DNA from 4 places in the Blautia sp. DFI.1.216 genome. Region 2 is predicted to be linked to each of the others. Evidence: riboswitches for the same ligand, from Rfam matches in the RefSeq annotation. Region 2 holds a riboswitch; each other region holds the start of a gene.
What was found. Region 2 has a riboswitch for cyclic di-GMP ahead of LJE11_RS14360 (substrate-binding periplasmic protein). Riboswitches for the same ligand answer to the same signal wherever they lie in the genome.
Positions count from the first base shown of each region.

Region 1 (4,749 bases), on a different contig from region 2:
TGTCCATAAGTGTCATTAACAGGCTTAAACCTGTCCAGATCCAGATAGAACATGGCAAATTTTTTATGCAGCTTTCCATTTCTTTTTAATCTTTCGGAAAGATAACGCTCATTATAAAGTCCTGTCAGTGCATCCGTATTTGCCAGCTTCTCAAGTTCATGCTTCTGCCCGATATCCTGAGCGATCAGCATTACTTTGGACAGTATACTGCCTTTCCATTCCACAGGTATCACTGACATTACTTTATAAGAAGATCTGTCAAGAGTAGAATATTCAAAGGTATACAGATCATCCTCAGACATAATAACTTTTCTCAGATGTTCCGGTGAAAGCAGATCATCCATCTGTATATTTATCTTTTCCGTAAGTACCACATACTCTCCGGACATACGCTGAAGAAGCTCCCTGTAATCACCTGTAGGATTATAATAAGACTCATTGTTCATCTCATAATATTCGTATATCCCGCTGTCCAGATCACAAACTGCAAAACGCTCTACAATCCTGGTTACTCCCTGAATAAGCTGGTCCATGGCGATGTTCTGCTTTAACATCGCTCTGCATTCTTTTTCCGTATTTTTCGAATCCGTCACATCACGAAGAAAAATCATGGCGTGTCTGACCTCTCCGTTCTCATCTGTATCTCCCTCCATCACTACATTCCGGATAATACGCAGCTCTCCGTCAAACACTGCTTTGCATTCCTGACTGAGTTCCCCGGTAATTTTTCTGAGTTCCTTCATAATATATTCCCGGTTGTAAATCTGCGCAACCGCCTCTTTACTCTCAGGACAGACATAATTATTAAGAAACATCTGTATCAGTTCATCCCATGTCCGGCTTTTGTTGAAAATTTCCTGAAGCGAGCCCTTTACTTTCATAGATTCAAATGTATTTTCCTGAAGATCCACATAATATTCACACAGATTCATATCTGTAAAAGCCCGGTGAAAAGCAGCTTCCCTTGCTTCCTGATTCCGGGCAAAGTGATCAGATCTGACAGATAATACCCAGATTGGCCGTCCTTTATTATCCCTGGCATCTGCCTTCACAATCCTTACCGATATTGATAAACCTTTACTGTCTGTAAGATACAAGGTGTGAGAACCCTGTAAATCATGAAGTCCTTCCGGTGAAAATATATGCTTTTGCTCATTACAGACCACACTGAGCATAGAGCCGTCTGATGCTTTCATAAATTCATCAAGGTCATCCCACCCCAAAAGCTGCAGAAAATAGTTACTTACACTCCAGATTGTCAGCTTCTCATCATAATAACCGGCGACTGTTCCCACCGGATCATTCTGTTTCAGTACATATTCAATAGCTTCCTGAACTGAAGGATTAATATCCGTATCTTCATTTGCGACATATATTTCAATCTTATTCATTTTGTTAAGCATACACCTATGCTCTGACATGATATTCTCAACCTTTCTTTAAAATAAAAGAGAATAATGCCCGCTACAATACAACAAGACATTACTCTCTGTATAAATGCAACTGGCTGCCATTTTACAGGCCCTTTAGCTTTGCGCCGCAGCCTTTCGACTGTTTTGCTGATACTGTATCTGTGGAATTATACAGTTACCTGGTGTGCCAACAAGTTGATTTCTCGAAGAATCAACTTGTCGGCACACTGGTTTATTCACAGACACATTATATATATTATATTTTTCATTTCTTATTACTGTTTACCATTAATATTTCCTGCACCGCTGTTTATTTGTTACTGTTTACTCCGTTCTCAGTAACATTTATATGCTTTGTAAATCCAAATAACGACTTGCCTCTTTCAATCGTCAGGTCAGTTAAACACTAATTGCAATATATTATTTGCATATCCCCTGAATAATGTCAACTGCTATTTTCCTTATTTCACAAAATTTATTCCAGATTGCAAACGACATACATTACATTTGTCATAATTAATCCTCTGAAATATTAAGACAGGTCCGTATTTTACGGGATAACGACCAACTATAATAACTCCATACAAAAACAGATCCAATATCTTATAATCAAAGATACAGGACCTGTTTTTATTATCTGAAATTCAGCCTGCAAGATTCAGCATTTTTAATAAGAACAGCCAGCTCAGGCCATAATAGGTAATTACTGCAACAAGGTCATTCACTGTTGTGATCAGCGGACCTGATGCTACTGCCGGGTCAATATTGATCTTCTTAAAGAACAATGGAATACAGGTGCCTACTGCACTGGAGATCAACATAGCCAACAACAGTGCCACACCGATACATCCGGATACTGCATAGGAAAACAAAAGTGTTTTTCCTTTAAACAGATAAATATACAATCCAATCAGCGCAAAAGACAGAATTCCAAGAAGTCCGCCATTACACAGACCAATTCTCATTTCCTTCCACACAAGTTCCAGTTTCTGCTTACCTGTCAGAGATTCATCCATCAGCACACGAATCGTCACAGCCAGAGACTGGGTACCCACATTACCTGCCATATCAAGGATCAAAGACTGGAAGCACATAATAATCGGAAGTGCAGTCACCACCTTCTCAAAAATTCCTACCACTGAGGAAACTACCATACCAAGTCCCAGAAGAATAATCAGCCAGGGCAGACGTTTCTTCATACTTTCTTTCAGTGGCTCCTTTAAATCCTCTTCTGCTGTCAGACCGGCCAGCTTCGCATAGTCATCACCCATCTCATCATCAACCAGGTCAATGATACTGGCAGATGTGATGACACCCAGAAGCTGATTATCGTTGTCAAGAACCGGAATAGAATCCTCAGAATAATCTTTCAGTTCTTCGATACATTCATCAATATTTTCTTCCGCATATACATATGGATAGGAAGTCACCACCAGATTCTCAAGCAGATCATCCCGTCTGGCAATGATCAGTTCTTTCAGATTAATGGCCCCATAAAATTTCTGCTGCTCTGTCACTACAAAAATAGTGGAGATATTGTCATTTTTTGCAGCCTGTTCGATCAGACTGCTCATTGCCTGCTTAACTGTCAGTTTATCTGTGATCACAATATAATTTGTTGTCATGCGGCTTCCGATCTCATCCTCATCAAAGGATGCGATCATCTCCACATCACGTCGAACCTCAGGTTCAAGCAGATCGATCAGTATTTTTTTCTTTGTTTTTTCAACTTTATTTAATACATCTGCAAGAGCATCTGTCTCCATTCTGGATAAAATGGCTGCTGCTTTTTTCACATCCATTTCATTCAGATACTCTGCTGCATTCTCCTCATCTGTATATTCAAAAATATCAGAAAGCATATCTATATCCAGGATACGGTACAGCTTGCACCGCTCCTGTACAGTCAGTTTCGGCATTACATCTGCCAGATCATTCTCATGATAATCCTGCAGCCTTTCTCCCATAACGGCCGGAGAGGTGTTGCTGCGGATGATCTTCAGAATTTCTTTGGAATAATCCTGTACTCTTTTCTCCATTCTTTCATCCTCCGTTTTTTTGCATAAAAGCACACCAAAAGAAAGCAGTCTGTTATTTATTACATTTTACTGCCATTTCTTCCATGCTTTTTCCAGCACAATAAACCGCAGGGTATCAAACCATAACCTGCTATTCATCCGCTGTCCGTAACTGTCCGGCATCTTCGCCGGATCATTACTGCTCAATATGTAATTGCATGATTCGGGGGAATTTCATAAATACAGGATAAGAAATGAAAAAGACATCCGATCTTCCACATACAGAAACTGTCAGATTACAGACAGTAAAAAACTCCTATTTTATATGCATACATGGAAAATCCTGAAAATATATGACTACAGCAGAACAAAAACGGCTGCTATACTCATATACTCTTTTTAATTCAGATCCTGTGCTACTACTTCGCCCATGAGAATCGCAATTATCCATTCTGTTCCACCTGCCTTTTCTTTAAAATTTACGATTTCGGATATCAGACCCTGTTTTCGGGAATCTGATTTCTAACAGCAAATTTTATGCTGTTCCCTATTTTGAAACAGCATTTTTAAAATTATTTTCAATTTGCACAGTTATTGTAACCGCCCAGTAGAGAAAAAGCAACCCTGTTTTCTCATTTTTACATTAATTTTTGTTAATGTTAACGATAAGTTTGCTTCTTTTATTCCTAAATGATAGAATATAATCAGAAATTTGCAAATAATAAGATTATTGCCATAAACATGCAAGACTATAATTGATATTCACAGGAGAAAAAATATGTCATTTATCAGTGTATTTGATGTTATGGGGCCGAACATGATCGGTCCTTCAAGTTCACATACCGCAGGTGCGGCGCGTATTTCCTATCTTGCCCAGAAAATGATCGAAGGCCCGTTAAAGAGAGCCGACTTCATCCTGTACGGCTCTTTTGCAAAAACTTACCATGGTCACGGTACTGACCGAGCTCTGCTGGGTGGTATTATGGGATTCTCTACTGATGATATGCGCATCCGAAATTCTTTTGATATTGCTCATGAAAAAGGTCTGAAATTCTCTTTCACTCCAAATGAGCAGGAAACAGATATTCATCCGAACACCGTAGATATCTGCATGGAAAATGAAAAAGGCCAGAAAATGACCGTACGCGGCGAATCCCTTGGAGGCGGCAAGGTCCGCATTGTGAAAATCAATCACGTACAGGTAGACTTTACAGGCGAATACAGCGCAGTGATCGTGATTCACCAGGACACTCCTGGCGTTGTAGCCTATATTACCAAATGCCTGAGTGACCGTAATATCAATATTGCATTTATGCGTC
Region 1 covers NZ_JAJDML010000049.1:15,315-20,063, forward strand. Annotated here, with positions in the region: gene LJE11_RS15345 (sensor domain-containing diguanylate cyclase) at 1-1,391, opposite strand, end outside; cyclic di-GMP riboswitch class I at 1,496-1,571, opposite strand; gene mgtE (magnesium transporter) at 2,057-3,451, opposite strand; gene sdaAB (L-serine ammonia-lyase, iron-sulfur-dependent subunit beta) at 4,209-4,749, shown strand, end outside.
Region 1: another riboswitch for cyclic di-GMP. It lies ahead of LJE11_RS15345 (sensor domain-containing diguanylate cyclase); the one in region 2 lies ahead of LJE11_RS14360 (substrate-binding periplasmic protein).

Region 2 (4,749 bases):
ATCCGTTCCGAATAAGATCTTTCTTCATATCCGGTAAAATCCATGATAATGTCTTTTTGCAGATAATCTGTGATCTCATTGGTCAGAGCCTCATCCATGCTGTATTTGCAGACTGTCTTTCCCTCTGCATCCAGCACAAGGATACCATCCACCCAGAGGGTCTGCAGATTTTCTTTCAGAAACTCCTGGCTTAACCGGCAGCCGTTTTCTGTTTCCATGTCGATATTCGTACTCATCTGTCTGGCACTTTCAATGGCGCGGAGGAGACTTTTAGATTCCGAAGCTTCATTATAATGGGTGTAGGTGGAACACTGCACTTTGACATAGTTTACAGTTTTCACCATCCTGTTCTCTGCTTCCTTTTTCTCTGCCTGAAAAAAGTAATACAGGGAAGCTGCAGTCACACAGATTCCAAGCAGAATGCCGAATATCCAGAATCGCTTTACTTTTATTCTTCTCCTAATATCCAAGATTATCCACCTCCAGATACTTCTGGGGATCATCCAGATATTTTTTAATGATTTTCAGGGATGTGCCATCCTGACGCATTTCTTCCAGCGTCTGATCCATCTGCTCACAAATTCCTCTGTCATCCTCTTTTGCAAAAGCAACACCTATCCCGACCACCATCAGCGGATCTTCCAGGATACGGAAGCTTGCATCATAATCCTTCATGTACTGGACAATGGATTCCTCATGTGCAGCAACTGCATCTACATATCCTTTTCCCAGAAAGGTATAGATTAGTTCCCTGTGCCCAAGACTGATCAGATTGCCCAGTTTGGGGATCCTTTCATCTGTCCGGTTCAGAAAGATGCCTTCCGGTTTGGTTGTGGACTGGACGGCAAGGTTCTTTCCCTCCAGATCACTTAGTTTATAGATATCACTGCTCTCATTTACAGCAACTACCTGGCGGCTTGCTATGTAGGGTCCTGCCCAGCGGTAATCGTCAAGGCGTCCTTCCATGGAAAAACAGCCCATAATACAGTCGATCTCTCCGCTTTCTACCAGTTCTTTTTTCTTCTCCCAGTTGATCTGGACAACATCCACCTGATACCCCATTCTTCTGAAAGCTTCTGTAGCCAGTTCCACATCAATTCCTGTGGGGATTCCATCTTCATTCAGATAATTGTATGGCGGATAACTGTCACTGCCCAGGGTGATAACGGGCTTTTCTCTTTCTTTTTTAGTAACATCTGCATTTTTGCACCCTGCCAGGGCAGTTGCTAAAATTCCCACAAGCAGAATGCCTGCAATCACTCTTTTTCCTTTCATCTTTTCTCCATTCCTGCTGTTCTTCTCTATTTTCCATCAAATTTAACCGAATCAGGTAAGTCCCCTGCGGAGGTTGCGAATATCCGCTTGAAGACAAAAAAAAGTTCCTTGTAAAAAATTTTACAGGAACTTTTTCCATAATGCCCATTTAACATTTACCTTTTTTTATTACTGAGGCATGATGCAACCGGCTGGCATGGCCAGATTTCAATCTGACTTTAGCTCCTTCTGGCTTTGCGCCCCGGCTTTTCAACCGGTTTGCCAATAAATGCCATAAAAAATTATTTTTATTATAGCACTCATACTATATCATGTCTATAAGAAAATATGTTACTGTTCACAGCAACACGCTTCGCAGGATATTGCCAGTGAACAGTAACGAAAATATACCTCTTAACATACAAATCCAGCTTCCCATCAAAACTTAAGAGAAATTTACCGGAATGAAACTCCTTCATCAACCGGCCATGATTTTCTAAGTGCCCCATAGGAGATCAGAAAATTCGCAAGCCATCCGGCCGGTACAGCAAGCCAGACAAATGCAATTCCATAACGCGGTGCAAAAATCAAGGCAACTGACAGCCGAATGGCAAGGTTTACCATATTGGCAATGAGAAACGGCCGCATAATTCCAAGTCCACGAAGAACTCCATCTGTTGCCATCTTAATACCCATAAAAATAAAGAAATATCCCAGCCATTTCATATAATCCCCGGACACCTGATATGCCAGAGCGGTTCCATCTTTTCCAAGGAATAAGGAAGAAATTGGGGTGTGCAGTGTTTCAATGACTATGAAAGCAAGGACTGCGAAACACAGATCTAACACCAGTGCAGCGTGATATCCTTTTTTAATACGTTCAATTTTCTTTGCTCCAAGATTCTGGGAAACATAGGGCGAAACCGCATTTCCAATGGATACAAATATCAGTGAAAAAACATTCTCTACTCTCATGGTTGCCGCATAACCTGCCAGCGCCTGTGTACCGAAGGGATTTACAACCGCCTGTACGATCATCATACCAATTGACACTGTGGATTGCTGAAGAACCGATGGTACTGCAATACGAAGCATGGAATGTAACTCCTGCCTGTCAAACCAGTTAAAGCGGCTTTTATATCGACGCATCCGGTTAAAGAAAATCAAAAGCGAAAACACTGCGGAAATCCCCTGCGCAATGAGAGTTGCAAGGGCGGCACCGAACACACCCAGCCCTAAACCTGCCACCATCCAAAGATCCATAACAATATTCAAAACAGAAGAAAATATCAAAAGGCCCAGCGGAATCTTCGATTCACCGATGGAATTGAACATCGTTGAAAGGATATTGTACATAAACAGAAAGGGAAATCCCACAAAATAAACACGCAGATACAGTACCGCTTCATCCAGTATGTCAGCAGGTGTTTGTAATAAACTCATCATAAAATGAGAAAAAACAAAGCCAAAAACCCCCAGAAGTATACTCAGAATCAGAAAACTGATCAACGATGTTGACACAATTGTTTTCATTTTGCTATAATTCTGAGCTCCAAAATAGCGGCTCACAAGTACACCTGCTCCTACACCGGCTCCCAAAGCCACACAGATGAAAACATTGGTCAAAGCGGCACAGGCTCCAACTGCCGCAAGTGCAGAGGATCCCACAAACTGACCTACGATAATGGAATCAGCCATATTATATACTTGTTGAAAGAAGCTGCCCAGAATCATAGGCATTGCAAAAACAGTCAGTGCTTTAAGAGGGGCATCTGTGATTAAATATTCATCTTTTGACATTCTCATTTTCCTCCATCAATTCCTGCTTTTTATCCGAAATCACGATTGTATTTTCAAAATGTAAGTTTAAGATTTCGTTACGCAACAATTATATGTAGTTACAGCAAATAAGTCAAGCTGCTGTTTACTTTTAGTAATATAAATGATATGATATTTGATATTGAAAAAAGCTGCTATCAGATGGATATTATTTTATATTATTTTACAGGAGGGAACTTATGTACCTGGACGGTTTAGATGAGCTGGATCAGAAGATTATCCGGCTGCTTATAGAAAACGCACGTATCTCTTACTCTGATATCGGTGAAGAAACCGGTATTTCCAGAGTGGCAGTAAAAGCCCGTATCCAGGCTTTGGAGAAAAGAGGCGTAATCGAAGAATATACAACAATTATTAATCCGCAAAAAATCAGTGGGGCTGTATCATGCTATTTTGAAATTGAAACAAAACCGGAGTACCTGGCGCAGGTGACAGATATATTGTACAAAAATGATACAGTCTCACAGATTTACCGTGTCACAGGAAGAGACAGGCTTCATGTACATGCCGTTGCTTCATCAGGTGATGAAATGGAGTACTTCCTGCACAATGTCATTGATACACTGCCTGGCATTATCAGCTGCAGTTGCAATATGATCTTATCACGCATTAAAGATATTAAAGGATTACGGCTATAAAAGTCAGAAGCTGCAACCAACCTTGATCCATACAGTCATATCACCTTGCCAAAGTGAATTAAATATAACGCTCCCAGCCACTTTTTGACTTCAACAGTTTGCTCTTCCTGAAACGCCTCGCAGCTTTTCAAAATAACAATAAAATGCCCATTTTTCGTACACGGGAACATATCCTAAAACGCCACTATACTATTGAAGAGTTGTCAAAGCAGTATCTGATGAACACCACTACTTTGAAATCCGTTTTCAAAGCAGTCTATGGAATGCCCATCGCTTCTTACATGAAAGAATACCGTATGAAGTTGGCATCGAATATGCTGTTGCAGGAAGATAAATCTATTTCGGGAATTGCCGCCGCTGTGGGATATAAAAACCAAAGTAAATTTACATCGGCTTTCCGAGATATATTTCAGATATTACCTACTGCATATCAGAAACTGTATCGTAATCAATAATTTTAATACAAAACTGCACCCACAATATCCCTGAGTGCAGTTTTGTATCAATCAATATTCTAATGTTTCTCCATCAAGTGGAATATCAAGAACAAGCATCCTATACAAATGCACTTTCCTCTTTTGCTTTCCGCAAATCTTTTAACACTGTTCCTATATCTCCCAAAATAGCAATTCCCTTATCTTCAATGAATTCCGGCAAAAACTGATATTCTGAATTTACGGAAATATAATATGCATCTTTCAAACTGTTTGTCAGTTCCCAAAACGGTTCCTGTATAAACATCGGTGTCATGCGCCCTACTCCAAGTTCTATCAAGAGAATTTTTCTATCTTTGTTCTTTTGAATGTATTTTGAGATTTTCTCATATTCTTCTTCGTATTTTTTCCCTTGCAGAAAATTCCCATATCCTCTTACCCACGGAAACATTTCCGCACCACAATGAGGGCAGCGAGGAATCAGTTCATCCGGCACCATTGTCCCCTCTCCCATAGCCGCAATCATATCTGCCACAGGTTGTACGGCATCCCATGTTTCATCCTGACAGCACTGGGAACACTGG
Region 2 covers NZ_JAJDML010000042.1:19,333-24,081, reverse strand. Annotated here, with positions in the region: gene LJE11_RS14365 (ATP-binding protein) at 1-476, opposite strand, end outside; gene LJE11_RS14360 (substrate-binding periplasmic protein) at 460-1,275, opposite strand; cyclic di-GMP riboswitch class I at 1,455-1,548, opposite strand; gene LJE11_RS14355 (MATE family efflux transporter) at 1,711-3,054, opposite strand; gene LJE11_RS14350 (Lrp/AsnC family transcriptional regulator) at 3,273-3,731, shown strand; gene LJE11_RS14345 (helix-turn-helix domain-containing protein) at 3,875-4,186, shown strand; gene LJE11_RS14340 (NAD-dependent protein deacetylase) at 4,287-4,749, opposite strand, start outside.

Region 3 (4,749 bases), on a different contig from region 2:
AGGAAAAGTGGAAGAGGTAAAGCAGGCCTGCACCTGTCTGGGGGGAAAGCAGACGGAGCGTTTGGCAGGGGCGGATCTGACATTTGAAATGCCTGTTCTTCCGGGTTTTTCTGTGTTGCTTCAGTTCTGGGATGGGGATGAAGAATTCCTGCCAAAGATTTTACTGTTGTGGGATAAGGTATCGTTATCATATCTTCATTTTGAGACAACCTATTATCTTCAGGGAGATCTTCTGAAGACTATACTGCAGACCATCGGCTGAATACATTGCAGCCGGTCATTTGGAGGGCGGTACGCAGTATCTGAAAGCTGAACACAAAAGAGGGAAAGAACCGGATGAACTTGTCACTGCGAGAATTGAAGTGGGGGATCAGATGGAGCTGTTGTTTTAAGAATATGGAATAATCAATCTATAGCAATCCTCGTAAATAATGCATTTAAGAGGATTGCTATAAGTACAAATGAGCAGAAAACAGTAATGTCAATGTTGCGTGGAATTCGGAAGTAGGAGAACAGTTCGAATATATAATCGGCTGTTCTTTTTTTAGCGTTAAAGCGGCGAGGTTTTTCTTGTGTACAGTGGAATGTAGGAGTATAATGAAATCAATATTTTGCATAAATTTACAATCTGTAATAGAACGACGATCGGCAAAGCAGATGAAAGTCTGTGACGCAAAGCTACAGGGCCTGTAAAATGGCAGCCAGTTGCATGAAATGATGTGCGCTGTCTGTGAGACGGTGTTTTTTTATGTTATAGGAAATTACTCCGTAATGTTCCTATAACATAAAAAAGACCTCCGGGCAGGATCGCACTGCGACGGAGGGGAATTATGTCGCTGAAGCGACCCTTCGCAGGCGAAGAATCCTGCAAGCAGGGATGTTATTTCATAAACGGAACCATAATGATTTTATCGGAGAAGAGAGAAAAATATGAAAATCAAAAAAGTACAAAGTGCATGTCTTATTTTGGCATGTATAGCGGCAACAGGACTTATAGGGTGTGGGAAAACAGATGAAACACCAAAGAAGCACGAAGCAATTACTTTTATGGCTCCTTATCTGGAAGTGGACAATTTTATAGAAGAAGTGCATAAAACATATCCAGAGATTGAGCTTGAAGTAGTCCCGTACAGCGGAGCAAATACAACAACCTGTCTGCAGAATATGTTAGAGGCAGATGATCTTCCGGACATCTGCACACAGACTTTTTATAAGCCAGATGTGGTGGATGTCAGTGATAAGATGATTGATCTCTCAGGATACGATTTTACAGATAATTATGTGGAATCACGTCTGAAAGATGTATCCGATGAGGGTGCACTTTATATGCTTCCATCTTTGTACAACTGTTATGGAATCACCTATAATAAAACACTGCTTGAGAAGCATGGCTGGAAGCTGCCAACATCTTTTACAGAGCTTGAAGAACTTGCAGACAAGGCAAAAGAAGCAGGAGTTACGTTATGTATGGCACAGATTCAGTATCCTGGTTCAGCCTTCCAGTATATATGTAATATTGCGGATGCGGGATTCCTTGGTACTATGTCTGGAAAGCAGTGGCAGAAAGATTACCTGTCAGGAAAGGCAAATGTCAGTGACACGGAAGGCATGATGGACAGCATGGAATATATCCAGAAATGGAAAAATCTCGGTATGCTTGACTGCAGCAACAGTGATCCGGTAGATGATAGTAAAACAAGAGAAGCTTTTATAAAGGGAAATTCACTGTTTCTATTGGGACCACAGAATGGCATTATGGAATCAGAAGATACAACGGACAAATTTGGTCTGATGCCATACCTGTCTGAAGATGGAAGCAAGAATGTATTTATTTTAAATGTAAACCGTTTTTATGGATTGAATAAAAAGCTGGAGAATGATCCTGAGAAACTTGAAGATGCATTAAAAGTCATGAAGGTGCTGTCTACGGTAGAAGGAACCAGTGCCCTGTATCCGGACAGTACATTAAAAGCAGGACTGCTTCCTTTCAAAGATGCAAAGGCGGATGACACCTTCTATGCAGATATTTCGGATTTTATCAATGCAGGGAATACGACACCGTTTATTTATTCCGGATGGGAAAATACGATTGTAAATACCGGAACCAAAATGCTGGAATTCATGCAGGATAAGGCATCAATAAAGGATGTGGCAGATCAGCTGGATGAGGATCAGGACAGCGTGGTAAATAATCAGCCGGAAGTGATCACAACAGCTACAGAGGAAATTTCACAGGAAAGCTGTGCAAAGCTGGTGGGCAGATGCTTTGCCGAGGCAACCGGAAGTGACGTTGCTCTTATATCCCTTGGAACATGGATCAGTGGAAATGGTACGAACCAGAACAATGATGGTGTGAGCGGAAAACTGTATGCAAAGAATATTACAGACTATGATGTATGTATCATTCTTCCGACTGGCTGGTCACAGACGATTAAAACAATCAGGCTGACAGGAAAACAGATTCAGGCATTGTATGAAGAAGGTTATGATGCAGTTGGTACAGGCAAGAATTATCCATATATGTTGGTAAATCCTGAAGATATGGAACTGGAGGATGGAAAGACTTATCAGGTTGCAATTTCCGGAATCAGTGAAAAACTGGCATCAGAAACGGAAGTGACAGACAGTGGTGTTGTGGGTATGGATGCGGCAAAGGAGTTTTTTGGGCAATTTGAAACTTTAAGTGAAGCAGACGCTGAATGGAAATAAGCGGAGGAGAAGGATGCAGAAGGCAAAGAGTTACCGGAACTTAATATTGGGTTGTTGTATGACTGGTATAGCGATGTTTCTTGCATTCTTTTTCCTGTATCATACTTATATCCAGGATATTATCTATGAGGAACGATTAAACCAGATGGAAGAGGTTACCCGTCAAATGTTTCAAAATCTGGAGGATGTGATCGATTCCCATTGGAATCGGGTAACGGAAGAATGTAATTATCTGAGAGATGCAAACGTACAGACTACAGATGAACTCTGCAGACACATGAAAAAGAAATATGAATTATCAGCATATGCAGAGCAGAAGATTACGTTGATGGCAGTGGATTCAGAAGGCGGATATTATACAGAATCCGGAAACAAGGGACTTTTCCGGGAACTGGATTATTTTGAAGAAAGTCCTGAAAAGATCAGTTTTGTTTTTGATTCTATGACGGATAACCAGTCAAAGATGGTATTTCTGAATCGTTTGCCGGAGCCCATACATCTTCAAAATGGAGAAAAGAAAACTTCAATTCTCTATTTTGGAATTGCCCAGGACATGGAACAGCTAAATCCATATTTTAACTGCGAAGCTTATAACGGAAACAACAGTGTGTATGTACTGGATGATAATGGATCTAAACTGTTCAACAGCAATCAGGTGGAACTGATCAAGGGCCATAATGTATTTTCTGTTTTACAGAATATGAAGTATCTTCACAATTCTTCCTTTGAGAAAACAAAGGCGGAACTGGAGAAAAAAGACTGCAGTTATTCTAATGCAGTTCTGGATGGAACAGAATATTTTTACGGATTAAAAAGAATGGAAAATGCCGAATGGACACTTATCTTTCTGGTTCCGGCGGAGTATGTTGCTACGAATACATTAAAACTTGTCAATTTTGTTATGGTATTTATCGTTATCTTTACGGTTATCGTAGCTGCCTGTGTTATGATGGGGATTTCCTTTGTTATGTACAGAAATCAGCAGGAAGCAATCCGTTTGGAGCGGGAAAATAATGCCAAGCTGGAAACAGTGAATACAAAGCTGCGGCAGGCAAAACAGGCGGCAGAGGATGCTTTTCAGGTGGCACAGGAGGCGAACAGATCCAAGAGCAGTTTTCTTGCCAATATGTCTCACGATATACGTACTCCTATGAATGCGATCATTGGTATTACGTCCTTAATCAGACATGATGCCGGTGATAAAGGCAAGGTAATAGAGTATGCGGATAAAATTGATACTTCCTCACAGCATCTGTTAGGAATCATTAATGAGGTTCTGGATATGAGTAAGATTGAAGCAGGAAAAACTGTCTTCAAGTATTCTGATTTTTCTATTCCGGATTTTATACAGGAGATTGACACTATATTTCGTTCTCAGATATCTGAAAAGAAGCAGACTCTTACAATTACAAAAGAAAACATCAGGCATGAGTGGGTGAACGGGGATCAGGTTCATCTGATGCAGATTTTTAGTAATCTGCTGTCTAATGCAATAAAATATACACAGGAAGGTGGAGAAATTCAGCTTCTGGCAGAGGAATGTGAATCAAATTCATCTGTTTATGCAAAGTATCGCTTTTTAGTCTGCGATAATGGTATGGGAATGTCGGCAGATTTCAAGAACACGATTTTTGATGCCTTTACCCGTGCAGAAAATTCCCTGACAAATAAGATACAGGGAACCGGTCTTGGAATGGCAATCACCAAAAATCTGGTTGATTTGATGGGCGGAACCATTGATGTAGAAAGTGAACCGGGACAGGGCAGCTGTTTTGAGGTTTTTATGGATCTGAAAATCGCAGAAGAAAGATCTGTTTCTCCGGATTCACAGGCAGAAACAGAAGAGCAGGATGGCAATATCCTGAAAGGAATGAGATTTCTGTGTGCAGAGGACAATGAGCTGAATGCGGAGATTCTGACGGAACTGTTAAAGATTGAGGGCGCGGAGTGTACGATTTGTGAAAATGGTCAAAGGGTTCTGGAGACATTTGAACAGTCTGTTCCTGGTGACTATGATATGATCCTGATGGATATACAGAT
Region 3 covers NZ_JAJDML010000044.1:7,088-11,836, forward strand. Annotated here, with positions in the region: gene LJE11_RS14575 (DUF3786 domain-containing protein) at 1-262, shown strand, start outside; cyclic di-GMP riboswitch class I at 638-713, shown strand; gene LJE11_RS14580 (ABC transporter substrate-binding protein) at 931-2,709, shown strand; gene LJE11_RS14585 (ATP-binding protein) at 2,723-4,749, shown strand, end outside.
Region 3: another riboswitch for cyclic di-GMP. It lies ahead of LJE11_RS14580 (ABC transporter substrate-binding protein); the one in region 2 lies ahead of LJE11_RS14360 (substrate-binding periplasmic protein).

Region 4 (4,749 bases), on a different contig from region 2:
ACCTAGAAGAAAACTTAATTTTGGTTGAAACTATTCCGATAAAAGAATATACTTATAATAGGTTTGTTGTATCGTTTGGAGGAAAATTATGGATTATATAACAACGATCGAAATGTCAAAAATATGGGGAATTTCATCTAGAAGAATTTCTCTTTTATGTAGCCAGGGAAGAGTGCCTGGAGCAGAGAAAAAGGGAAAGACTTGGCTAATACCAAAAGATGCGGTAAAGCCAACAGATCCTCGAAAGAAAAATAGATGACGTATTGGAGGTTATAATGCTTATGGGAAGACCAGAACATTGGTATATTTTAAGGATAAAATTTGTGAAATAAAGAATAAGCTTGTGAAGGCTATTTTTTATTATATAACAGTAATTATGCTGGTATTGGATCCAATATATTTGTGTTTACTCAGTGGAGCATTTGGTGGTGGAGATGTAAACGGAATCCTTTATTTAATGCCACAGGCATGGATATGGACGATTTTCGCCTTCATATTACTTTTTAACATATGGATTCTATTAAAAAAGGTAAATCCAACGTATACTGCGTCATTTAAGGAAAGATGAAACAAAGGGAGAAGATATGGAATCAGATATCATTAAAATCAGTCATCTGAATAAAAGCTTTAGCGAAGTAAAAGCGGTAAATGATTTGAGCTTTCGTGTGAAAAAAGGAGAATTGTTTGCGTTTCTTGGAGTAAACGGTGCAGGGAAAAGTACAACCATTTCCATTCTCTGCGGATTGCAGAAAAAAGACAGCGGAACGGTTCAGGTAAACGGAATAGAAACTGACAAAGCCGGCGCACAGACAAAAAGAATGCTTGGTGTTGTGTTTCAGGATAGCGTACTTGATAAACCGCTTACGGTGAAAGAAAACCTAAAGAGCAGAGCTGCTTTATACGGCATTACAGGAAATGCCTTTGATAAGAGATTACAGGAGCTGGTCGAGATTCTGGATTTTGACGAGTTTTTAAACAGACCTGTAGGTAAGCTGTCGGGAGGTCAGAGAAGAAGAATTGATATTGCCCGTGCATTATTGCACAGACCGGAGATTTTGATTCTTGACGAGCCTACTACAGGGCTTGATCCGCAGACAAGGCAGTTAATCTGGAATGTTATCGAGAAGCTTCAGAAAACAGAAAATATGACAGTATTTTTGACTACACATTATATGGAAGAAGCTGCCAATGCTGGTTATGTTGTAATTCTTGACAAAGGAAGTGTTGTAGCAGAAGGTACACCGTTTGAACTTAAAAATGATTATGTACAGGATATAGTGTCTGTTTATGGTATTTCCGAAGATGAAATAAAGTCATTGAACAGAGAATATAAAAAAATACGTGACGGATATCAGATAAAAGTAAAAAATACGAAAGAAGCTACGGAGCTTATTGTAGAGCATCAGGATCTATTCATGGATTATGAAGTAGTAAAAGGCGGAATGGATGATGTATTTCTTGCAGTCACAGGAAAGAAGCTTGGAGGTGAATGCTGATGAGAACAGTATTGGCATTAATGGACAGGAACAGGAAACTGTTTTTTAAAGATAAAGGTATGTTGTTTACATCAATGATCACACCAGTTATTCTGATTGTTCTTTATGCTACATTTCTTGCAAAGGTTTTCAGAGATTCTTTTACAGCAGCGATTTCGGATATGATTATGATTTCGGATAAGCTTATTAATGGAACCGTAGCAGCACAACTGACAGCATCACTTATGGCAGTAAGCTGTATTACTGTAACATTTTGTGTGAATCTGACTATGGTGCAGGACAAGGCAAATGGAACAAGGAAGGATTTTAATGTTGCACCGGTCAGCAAGGAAAAAATTTATTTGGGATATTTTCTGTCAACAGTAGCTAATTCATTGATGGTCAATGCACTTGCATTTGTATTATGTCTGGGATATTTACTTAAAATGGGATGGTATATGAATACAGCAGACATATTATGGGTTTTATTTGATATGATATTGCTCGTCCTGTTTGGAAGTACGCTTTCAAGTATCATTAGCTTTCCGTTGACAACACAGGGACAGCTTTCGGCTGTAGGTACAATTGTCAGCGCAGGATATGGTTTTATATGTGGTGCTTATATGCCGATTTCAAATTTTGGACCAGGTCTTCAGAAGGCACTGTCTTATCTTCCGAGTACATATGCCACTTCATTGATTAAGAATCATATGCTTCACGGAGTTTTCAGAGAGATGGAGAGAAAAAATTATCCGGATGAAATGGTTGAAGCGATAAGAGACACGCTTGATTGCAATCCGGTATTTCATGGAAATGTGGTGAGTATAAATCAGATGATTGGCATTATGATGGGAAGTATAGCTGTATTTGGAATTATTTACTATGTGGTTACATTGTTGTCAGCGGGTGAAGGCAGACGATAGGAAATATTGTTTTTAGCGGGTGAAAGTTCTGGGGATATGGAACGATCTGAGTACAAATGAGCAGGAAACAGTAATGTCAATGCTGCGTGGTCTTCGGAAGTAGAAGAACGGTTCGAGTATATGTATCGGCTGTTCTTTTTTTATTTTTTGGCGTTAAAACGGTAATGTTTTTCTTGTGTACAGTAGAGTGCTATAGTATAATAAAACCAGTTTTTTGCATAAGTATTAAAGCTATAATATGGAAATCGGCAAACCAGATGAAAGTCTGGGACGCAAAGCTACAGGGCCTGTAAAATGGCAGCCAGTTGCATGAAATGAGGTGCACTGTCTGTCTGGCAGTGCTTTTTTATGATAGAGCACTTGAATAAGTAATACAGAAGCTGTTTGGAAAAATATTGTGAAAAATAGCGGGGAGGTTATTGATAATTAATGAATGTAAAATTAAAATCTGGAAGCAAGCAAGCAACTGTAGCCTGGAGGGTGGGAGAAAGATGAAGAAGTGCAAATTAGTACAGAATATAAGAAATTTCAAATTTTGTTATTTTATATTTTGCACAATGATATGTTTGGTTGTTTTTCCTGTTTCCACATCTGCCCAAGAAAATTCTGATCATGTTATCCGGGTAGGATCTTTTGAGGAAACTTATAATGTAGTCAATGAAAAGGGAGAAAGAAGCGGCTATGGTTATGAGTATCTTCAAGATATTGCAGGTTATGCAGGATGGACATATAAATACATAACAAGTGATTGGAAAAACTGCTTTACACAGTTGAAAAATGGAGAGATTGATATTCTTGTTGGCATTTCCTATACAGACGAACGTGCTGAAAATATGCTTTTTTCCGATATGCCTATGGGGGAAGAGAAATATTACATCTATACGGATGCATCCAATATGGATCTTACAGCAGGAAATTTGGATTCTTTTGAGGGAAAAAATATTGGTGTGTTTAAAGATAATATAACGGAGGATGTGCTTAACGAATGGGAGTTAAAGTATGGTCTGCATACGCAGCATGTCAATGTTTCTAATACCGCAGAAGTTATGGACAAACTGTCGAAACATGAAATTGACTGCTTCGTTTCGGTAGAAGAACCCCGTTGGGAAGAATCGGAGATTTCGCCGATTACAAGTATTGGAGAGACAGAAATCTATTTCGCTATAAATCCCAAACGTCCGGATATCAAAGAAGCACTGGATAGTGCTATGCGCAGAATCAAGGATGACAACCCATTTTACACAGATGATCTCTACAGGCGTTATCTTTCTGCACAGAGCAGCTCGTTTCTTTCAAAAGAAGAAAGGGAGTGGGTTGGACGGCATGGTGCACTCAGGATTGGGTATCTGAATCAGGATGGAGGTATCAGCAGTGTAGATCCATCAACAGGTAAACTGACAGGTGTTATCACAGATTATGTGGATCTTGCAGAAAATTGTCTGCAAGGTCAGACTCTGGAATTTGAATTAAATGGATATGATACAAGAAGTGAACTGCTTCAGGCATTGCAGGATGGAAAAATAGACCTGATTTTTCATGCAAACCAGAATCCATACTTTGCAGAAACAAATGGATTTGCTTTGTCGGATACGCTATTGACTCTCAATATGGCAGCAATTACGGCAAAGGATTCTTTTGATGAAAATAAAGAGAATATAGTTGCCGTTGAAAAAGATAATTTTGCATTGAAAGCATATCTTTCATACAATTATCCGCAATGGGAGGTTGTGGAATATGAGACATCAGATGCAGCAGTAAAAGCAATGCAGAAAGGGGAGACGGATTGTATTGTAAGCAATTCAGGTACTGTTTCAGACTATTTGAAAAATAATAAGCTTCATAGTGTTTTCCTGACAAAAGAAGCTGATGTTTCATTTGCTGTTCAGCAGGGAGAACCGGTTCTTTTGTCCATTCTGAATAAAACACTGACATCTATGCCTACAACTCAATTTTCAGGTGCAGTAGTTTCGTATAATGTTTCCTCACGAAAAGTTACAGCGAAGGATTTTATTCAGGACAATTTACTGGCTGTCTCACTCATAGTTGGAATCTCTATTTTTGTTGCCCTGTGTATAATTCTTGATTCTTTGAAAAAATCAAAACGTGCGGAAGAAAAATCCAAGAAGTCTGCTGAGCAGGCATTGAAGCTGAATCAGGAGCTTGAAGAAAAACAGCAGGAATTACAAAATGCACTTGTAGAAGCACAGAGTGCCAATAAGGCTAAGACTTCCTTTTTAAATAACATGTCTCATGACATCAGGACACCGATCAATGGCATTATGGGCATGCTTACAATTCTTGAAAAAAGCGGAAATGATGGTGAACGGGCAAAAGATTGCCTGAATAAAATA
Region 4 covers NZ_JAJDML010000059.1:14,501-19,249, reverse strand. Annotated here, with positions in the region: gene LJE11_RS19860 (hypothetical protein) at 1-101, shown strand, start outside; gene LJE11_RS16440 (helix-turn-helix domain-containing protein) at 89-259, shown strand; gene LJE11_RS16435 (hypothetical protein) at 299-568, shown strand; gene LJE11_RS16430 (ABC transporter ATP-binding protein) at 585-1,496, shown strand; gene LJE11_RS16425 (ABC transporter permease) at 1,496-2,398, shown strand; cyclic di-GMP riboswitch class I at 2,636-2,711, shown strand; gene LJE11_RS16420 (response regulator) at 2,890-4,749, shown strand, end outside.
Region 4: another riboswitch for cyclic di-GMP. It lies ahead of LJE11_RS16420 (response regulator); the one in region 2 lies ahead of LJE11_RS14360 (substrate-binding periplasmic protein).